Regions from separate parts of the Pseudocitrobacter sp. 73 genome, predicted to be linked through region 1. Evidence: predicted binding sites of a transcription regulator. Region 1 holds the regulator's gene; the other holds the start of a gene.
What was found. The regulator LexA, encoded in region 1, represses DNA repair genes until DNA is damaged. The targets are predictions, from matches to a motif close to TNCTGTATGTACATACAGNA.
Positions count from the first base shown of each region.

Region 1 (4,164 bases):
TAACAATCCAGCTGTTGAGTCAACTGCTCACGTGTCAGAGAACGCTGACGAGATGCCAGCAGCGCGGTACAGCACAGGTTCATGGCGTTTGCCGCACCAGCGTTGTTAATGCGCACCATCAGTTCGGCGGCGATACCGTTCACCGTAGGCGTCAGCCAGGCCGGACGAATGGCTTCGATAGGATCGATAGACTCACGCCACTCCGGTACGTGATGGTTCAGGTAGTTCATCAGCGGAATTGGCTCACCGAAGTTCACGTAGCCCTGACCCAGGTTACGCAGCTTGCTCAGGCCTTTGAGCATCTGCGGCAGGCTCTCTTTCTCTTTGGTCGCGCCACGCAGCTCTTTTGCGTACGTGCCCACTTCCATCACGTGCTCGTAACCGATGTAAATCGGCACCAGTGTGATAGGACGTGTACCGCCGCGCAGCATCGCCTGAATGGTCATCGACAGGGTACCGGTTTTCGGGTCCAGCAGGCGGCCAGTACGGGAACGTCCACCTTCCACAAAGTATTCAACGGAATAACCACGGCTGAACAGCTCGCCGAGATATTCGCGGAACACGGTGGAGTAGAGTTTGTTGCCCTTAAAGGTACGGCGAATAAAGAACGCGCCCAGGCGACGGAAAATCGGGCCAGCGGGCCAGAAGTTCAGGTTGATACCGGCAGCAATGTGCGGCGGCACCAGCCCCTGGTGATAGAGCACGTAGGAGAGCAGCAGGTAGTCCATATGGCTACGGTGACACGGCACATACACAATCTCGTGGCCGTCATGCGCCAGCTGGCGAACGCGCTCAGCGTTGTGCACGTTGATACCCTGATAGAGACGGTTCCAGGTGAAGCCCAGAATACGGTCCGTCAGTCGAATCATCTCGTAGGAGAAGTTGGCGGCAATCTCTTCCATCAGCGCGATGGCGTTTTGCTGCGCTTTCTCATGAGAGATTTTTTTGCTGCGTGCTTCATCTTCAACGGCTTTGGCAATCGCACGCGAGGCGAGCAGCTTGTTGAAGAGATCCTGACGCGCTGGCAGGCGAGGGCCTACCGCGGCCAGACGCTGGCGAGCGAAGTGCATACGCGCCACGCGCGCCAGTTTTTGCGCGATAATTTTATCGGTACCGTGTTCATCGGCCATGCGGCGCAGAGAGACGGACGGTGAGAAACGCACAAAGCTGTCGCGGCCAAGCCAGGAGACGGCAAAGAATTTCTGAATGCCGTTCAGCATGCGCAGAGGCGGGTTCACCTCGCCTTTTTCACGCCCCGGACGACGACCAAACATCACCGATACCGGTACCATCTGCACGTCCAGATTCGGATTGCTGCGGTGCAGATCAAGATAGTCGTGGAACAGCTTGATAGACTCTTCTTTCGGCGTGTAATAGGTAAACACGCGCGGGCCGCCATGGATAAACACATAGCGGGGCAGTAAGGTGCCGTCGATCTCCAGCGGCTCAAGCGGGTCTGGGAGATCGTGCGCCAGGCACTGGGCGCGCAAGGTCAGTAAGTCGGCCTTAGAGTTATAAGGCAGGACGTACATGATTGGGCGCGAGGTATCGAGCCCCAATTCCTGGGCAGGCTCTGCCGGAATAGACTTGCTTTTTACCAGTATGCTTAATGGTAAATTCAGTAATTTGTAGTAAATTCGTGGCCAACCGGACATAAACGATGTAAAGCCTCTGGTTAATCATGCAAATGCGCGGCAAGAATATCAGAAAGTCAGCAGGATTTCTGTTCTACCGCCGATAACAGCTACTGTCATTGATGCGTATAACGCTAAAAGGTTCTATTTGATGGCCAATAATACCACTGGACTCACCCGAATTATCAAAGCGGCTGGTTATTCCTGGAAAGGTTTTCGCGCGGCGTGGATAAACGAAGCCGCGTTCCGTCAGGAAGGGGTCGCCTCGGTTGTGGCCATTATCATTGCTTGCTGGCTGGACGTTGACGCCATTACCCGCGTCCTGCTGATTAGCTCCGTCCTTCTGGTGATGATAGTGGAAATTCTCAATAGTGCGCTGGAAGCCGTGGTTGACCGCATTGGTTCGGAGTATCACGAACTCTCGGGGCGCGCGAAAGACATGGGGTCCGCGGCGGTATTGCTGGCGATTTTCGTTGCGGTGATGACCTGGGCCGTTCTGTTGTGGTCACATTTCCATTAAGGCTCGCAGAATCTGCGAAAACTCCTGAATTTTGTGTGTTTTGCGGTTCCAAAATAGCCATTGACTGTATATACTCACAGCATAACTGTATATACACCCAGGGGGCGGAATGAAAGCGTTAACGACCAGGCAGCAAGAGGTGTTTGATCTCATTCGAGATCATATCGGCCAAACGGGCATGCCGCCGACACGTGCGGAAATTGCTCAGCGCCTGGGGTTCCGTTCCCCGAATGCGGCGGAAGAGCATCTGAAAGCACTGGCGCGTAAAGGCGTCATTGAAATTGTTTCGGGTGCCTCGCGTGGCATTCGTCTGCTGGTTGAAGAAGAAACCGGCCTCCCTCTGATTGGCCGCGTCGCCGCAGGTGAACCGCTGCTGGCACAACAGCACATTGAAGGTCACTATCAGGTCGATCCTTCACTGTTCAAACCAAACGCTGACTTCCTGCTGCGGGTTAGCGGCATGTCGATGAAAGATATCGGTATTATGGACGGTGACCTGCTCGCGGTGCACAAAACCCAGGACGTGCGTAACGGCCAGGTGGTTGTCGCGCGTATCGACGAAGAAGTGACGGTAAAACGCCTGAAAAAACAGGGCAACGTCGTCGAACTGTTGCCTGAAAACAGCGAATTCTCTCCGATTGTTGTCGATCTTCGCCGTCAGAACTTCTCTATTGAAGGGCTGGCCGTTGGCGTGATCCGCAACGGCGAATGGCTGTAATCCTCTCCCAATAACAACGGCGCTTATGCGCCGTTGTCCGTTCTCTTATCTGTTCAGGTTCCTAACCATGTCGCTCTTCACGGCTGCCGACAAGGCATTATGGCGTCTCGCCCTCCCCATGATTTTCTCCAATATCACGGTTCCCTTACTGGGGCTGGTGGATACGGCGGTAATTGGTCATCTGGATAGCGCGGTCTATCTCGGCGGCGTGGCGATTGGCGCAACGGCAACCAGCTTCCTGTTTATGCTGCTGCTCTTTTTACGTATGAGTACCACCGGCTTAACTGCGCAGGCCTTCGGCGCGAAAGATCCCCTTCGGCTTGCCCGTGCGCTGGTGCAACCGCTGCTGCTGGCGCTGGGGGCAGGGTTACTTATCGTACTGTTCAAAGGTCCGCTGATTAATCTGGCGCTCACCGTTGTCGGCGGCAGCGATGCGGTGCTGGAGCAGGCGCGGCGCTTCCTTGAAATTCGCTGGTTAAGCGCGCCCGCCTCGCTGGCCAACCTGGTGTTGCTGGGCTGGTTGCTCGGCGTTCAGTACGCGCGTGCACCGGTAATTTTGCTGATCGTCGGCAACGTCCTGAACATCGTTCTCGATCTGTGGCTGGTGATGGGCCTGCATATGAACTTGCAGGGGGCGGCGCTGGCGACGGTGATTGCCGAATATGCCACGATGCTCATTGGCCTGCTGATGGCGCGTAAGGTGCTGGTGCTGCGCGGTATTACATCTGAAATGCTGAAGACGGCCTGGCGCGGAAATATGCGCAGCCTGCTGGCGCTCAATCGCGACATTATGCTGCGCTCGTTACTGCTTCAGCTCTGCTTTGGCGCATTAACCGTATTTGGCGCGCGGCTGGGCAGCGATGTGGTGGCGGTCAATGCGGTACTGATGACCATGCTCACTTTCACCGCCTACGCGCTGGATGGCTTTGCCTATGCTGTGGAAGCGCACTCCGGGCAGGCTTATGGCGCGCGTGATGATAGCCAGTTGCAGCAGGTCTGGCGCGCGGCATGCCGACAGGCAGGGATTGTGGCGCTGGCGTTTGCGCTGGTGTACGCCCTGGCAGGCAGCCATATCGTGGCAATGTTGACGTCACTGCCGTCGTTGCAGCAGCTTGCCGATCGCTATGTGCTCTGGCAGGCAGTCTTGCCGGTAATCGGTGTCTGGTGTTATCTGCTGGATGGCATGTTTATTGGTGCGACACGGGGTGCGGAAATGCGTAACAGCATGGCCGTGGCTGCCGCCGGGTTCGCCTTAACGCTGCTGACGGTGCCGGTATTAGGCAACCATGGTT
Region 1 covers NZ_VTZO01000003.1:47,730-51,893, forward strand. Annotated here, with positions in the region: gene plsB (glycerol-3-phosphate 1-O-acyltransferase PlsB) at 1-1,655, opposite strand, end outside; gene F0Q32_RS02155 (diacylglycerol kinase) at 1,786-2,154, shown strand; gene lexA (transcriptional repressor LexA) at 2,264-2,872, shown strand; gene dinF (MATE family efflux transporter DinF) at 2,940-4,164, shown strand, end outside.

Region 2 (4,164 bases), on a different contig from region 1:
CGGTAATCTGCTGTTTGCTCACAATCTCGATCGCGATATTGCCGCCGATCTCTTTGGCGTAATGCACAGCAGCCCCGATATCATCACCAACGTTTATCGCGACGACGAGTGGTTTATGAACCGCCATCGCCCGGAAGAGATGCGTTTTTTCAAAGAGGCCGTGTTCAACTATCAGCTTTTTGAGCCAGGCCTGCTGGAGCCGGAAGGCGTCAGCAAAGTCTTCTTCACCAGCAGTAACCATGAAGTCTTGCTGCCGCTGGAGCAGGCGATTAACGCGCGTTGGGGCGATCGCGTGAACGTGAGTTTCTCCACGTTGACCTGTCTGGAAGTGATGGCGGGCGGTGTCTCCAAAGGTCATGCGTTGGAAGCGGTTGCCAAAAAACTGGGTTATAGCCTGAAAGACTGTATCGCGTTTGGCGACGGGATGAACGATGCCGAAATGCTGTCGATGGCGGGTAAAGGCTGCATCATGGCCGGGGCGCATCAGCGCCTGAAGGATCTGCATCCGGAACTGGAAGTGATTGGCTCTAATGCCGATGACGCGGTGCCGCACTACCTGCGTAAGCTCTATCTTGCTTAAAAAATGACGACTGAGTGTTTATTGCTCAGTCGTCAACCGTTCTCTTCGCTACAATGCGTGTTCATCTTCCTGAGAGACATTCATTGTGGCGCTACTCATTATCACCACTCTTCTGTGGGCCTTCTCTTTTAGCTTTTACGGTGAGTATCTGGCCGGGCACGTCGACAGCTATTTTGCCGTACTGGTGCGCGTTGGTCTGGCAGCACTCGTATTTCTGCCGTTTCTGCGCACCCGTGGCAACAGCCTGAAAACGGTCAGCTTGTATATGCTGGTGGGCGCGATGCAGCTTGGCGTGATGTATATGCTCAGCTTCCGCGCGTATCTTTACCTGACGGTGTCCGAACTATTGCTGTTTACCGTGCTGACGCCGCTCTATATCACCCTGATTTATGACCTGATGAGTAAGCGCCGCCTGCGCTGGGGCTATGCGTTCAGCGCATTGCTGGCGGTGATTGGTGCGGGGATTATTCGCTACGATCAGGTGACGGACCATTTCTGGACCGGCCTGCTGCTGGTGCAGCTCTCCAATATCACCTTTGCGATTGGCATGGTGGGATACAAACGTCTGATGGAAATCCGCCCAATGCCGCAGCATAACGCTTTTGCGTGGTTCTATCTTGGCGCGTTTTTGGTGGCGATTGTGGCATGGTCGCTGCTGGGCAATGCTCAGAAGATGCCGGAGACCACGCTGCAATGGAGCATTCTGGTGTTTCTTGGCGTGGTGGCTTCCGGAATTGGCTACTTCATGTGGAACTATGGCGCAACTCAGGTAGATGCCGGAACGCTGGGCATCATGAACAACATGCACGTGCCGGCGGGGCTGCTGGTTAACCTGGCTATCTGGCATCAACAGCCGCACTGGCCGACATTCATTACAGGCGCGCTGGTGATCCTGGCGTCGCTGTGGGTGCATCGAAAGTGGGTCGCTCCGCGCTCTTCACGAACGGAAGATGATCGCACGCGTGGTTCCGCGCTGAACGAATAAACGCCTCCGTGACCGGCTGACGCTGCTCGCCATCGCGCACAGCGGCGTACAGCCGGCTCCATAAACCCTCGCCCAGCGTTTTTGTCACCACCAGACCCTGGCGTTCAAAACTCTCTACCACCCAATGCGGCAGCGCGGCAATCCCCATTCGCGCGGCAACCATCTGAATCAACAATAACGTGTTATCGACGCTTTTCAGCGACGGGCTGATACCCGCCGGTTGCAGAAAGTGACGCCAGATATCCAGGCGCGAGCGCTGTACCGGATAAATCAGCAGCGTCTCGCTGGCGAGATCTTTCGGCGTAATGCGCGTTTTTGCCGCCAGTGGATGGTCAGGCGCGATAACCAGACGTACCTCATAATCAAACATCGGCGAATAGTGCAGCCCGCTGCGCGGCAGAATATCGGAGGTCATGACCAGATCCAGCTCGCCCTGCTGCAGCGCAGGTTGCGGGTCAAACGTGACGCCCGATTTAAAATCCATCTCCACCTGCGGCCAGTTCTTATGGAAGTTCTCCAGTGCAGGCGTCAGCCATTGAATGCAGCTATGACACTCAATTGCGATGCGCAGACGTGTCTGCTGCGGCTCGTTACAGGCCTGAAGCGCCTGACTGATTTGCGGCAGCACCTGGTTTGCCAACTGGAGCAGGATCTCGCCCTGCGGTGTAAAGCGCAGTGGCTGGCTCTTACGTACAAATAGCCGAAAGCCAAGGCGCTGTTCCAGATCGCTGAACTGGTGGGAAAGGGCGGATTGGGTCTGATGCAGCGTGGCCGCCGCAGCGGCGAGCGACCCGCAGTTCCGCAACGCTTGTAGCGTCTTCAGATGTTTAACTTCGATCATGAAAGTCCTTCACTTCGGCATGAACAATTTGCGCTTGAGGAATATACAGTAACCGCCAATTATGGATGTGTAAACATCTGGACGTCTAAAACATGAAAATTCCATAAGAGGCATACTATGACAATTCTTAATCACACCCTCGGTTTTCCTCGCGTTGGCCTGCGTCGCGAGCTGAAAAAGGCGCAAGAAAGTTACTGGGCGGGCAACTCGACTCAGGAAGAACTGCTGTCAGTGGGGCGTGAACTGCGCACGCGTCACTGGGATCAGCAAAAACAGGCAGGCATTGACCTGCTTCCGGTGGGCGACTTCGCCTGGTACGACCATGTTCTGACGACCAGCCTGATGCTGGGTAACGTTCCGGCTCGTCATCAGAACAGCGATGGATCGGTGGATATCGATACCTTGTTCCGCATTGGCCGTGGCCGCGCACCTACCGGTGAACCGGCGGCAGCAGCCGAAATGACCAAATGGTTTAACACTAATTACCATTACATGGTGCCGGAGTTCGTCAAAGGCCAGCAGTTCAAACTGACCTGGACACAACTGCTGGAAGAAGTGGACGAAGCGCTGGCGCTGGGCCATAAAGTGAAGCCCGTGCTGCTGGGCCCGGTGACCTATCTGTGGCTGGGTAAAGTCAAAGGCGAGGCATTCGATCGTCTGAGTTTGCTGAACGACCTTCTGCCTGTTTATCAGCAGGTGCTGAGTGAGCTGGCAAAACGCGATATCGAGTGGGTACAGATTGATGAACCGGCGCTGGTGCTGGAACTGCCGCAGGAATGGCGGGAAGCCTATCAATCCGCTTATGACGTTCTTCAGGGGCAGGTGAAATTGCTACTGACGACTTACTTTGAAGGCGTCACACCTAATCTGGATACCATTACTGCTCTGCCGATCCAGGGCCTGCATGTTGACCTGGTTCATGGCAAAGATGATGTTGCCGAACTGCATAAGCGCTTGCCTGCCGACTGGCTGCTCTCCGCCGGGTTGATTAACGGACGTAACGTCTGGCGCGCCGATCTTACGGAAAAATATGCACAAATCTGCGAGATCGTCGGCAAACGCTCGCTGTGGGTGGCATCGTCCTGCTCATTGCTGCACAGCCCAATCGATCTGAGTGTGGAAACGCGTCTGGATGCGGAGGTGAAAAGCTGGTTTGCCTTCGCTCTGCAAAAATGTGAAGAACTGGCGCTGTTGCGCGATGCGCTCAATAGCGGTGATACGTCTGCGCTGGCAGCGTGGAGCGCCCCGATTCAGGCGCGTCGTCACTCAACCCGCGTTCATAATGCGGCGGTAGCAAAACGTCTGGCGGCCATTACCGCGCAGGATAGCCAGCGTGCAAATGCTTATGACGTGCGAGCGCAAGCCCAGCGTGCGCGTTTTAACCTGCCTGCCTGGCCGACCACCACGATTGGTTCCTTCCCGCAAACCACGGAAATTCGCACCCTGCGCCTGGATTTCAAAAAGGGTAATCTTGATGCCAACAACTACCGCACGGGCATTGCGGAACAGATTAAACAGGCCATTGTGGAGCAGGAACGTTTAGGGCTTGATGTCCTGGTTCACGGCGAGGCCGAGCGTAACGACATGGTGGAGTACTTTGGCGAACATCTGGACGGCTTCGTCTTTACGCAAAACGGCTGGGTGCAGAGCTACGGTTCCCGCTGTGTGAAACCGCCGATTGTTATTGGTGACGTCAGCCGCCCGGCTCCGATCACCGTGGAGTGGGCAAAATATGCGCAGTCGCTGACTGACAAGCCG
Region 2 covers NZ_VTZO01000032.1:64,127-68,290, forward strand. Annotated here, with positions in the region: gene yigL (sugar/pyridoxal phosphate phosphatase YigL) at 1-580, shown strand, start outside; gene bioP (biotin transporter) at 666-1,565, shown strand; gene metR (HTH-type transcriptional regulator MetR) at 1,453-2,406, opposite strand; gene metE (5-methyltetrahydropteroyltriglutamate--homocysteine S-methyltransferase) at 2,524-4,164, shown strand, end outside.
Region 2: a site for LexA is predicted at 2,438-2,457, ahead of metR (HTH-type transcriptional regulator MetR). Genes of this name have one in related genera too.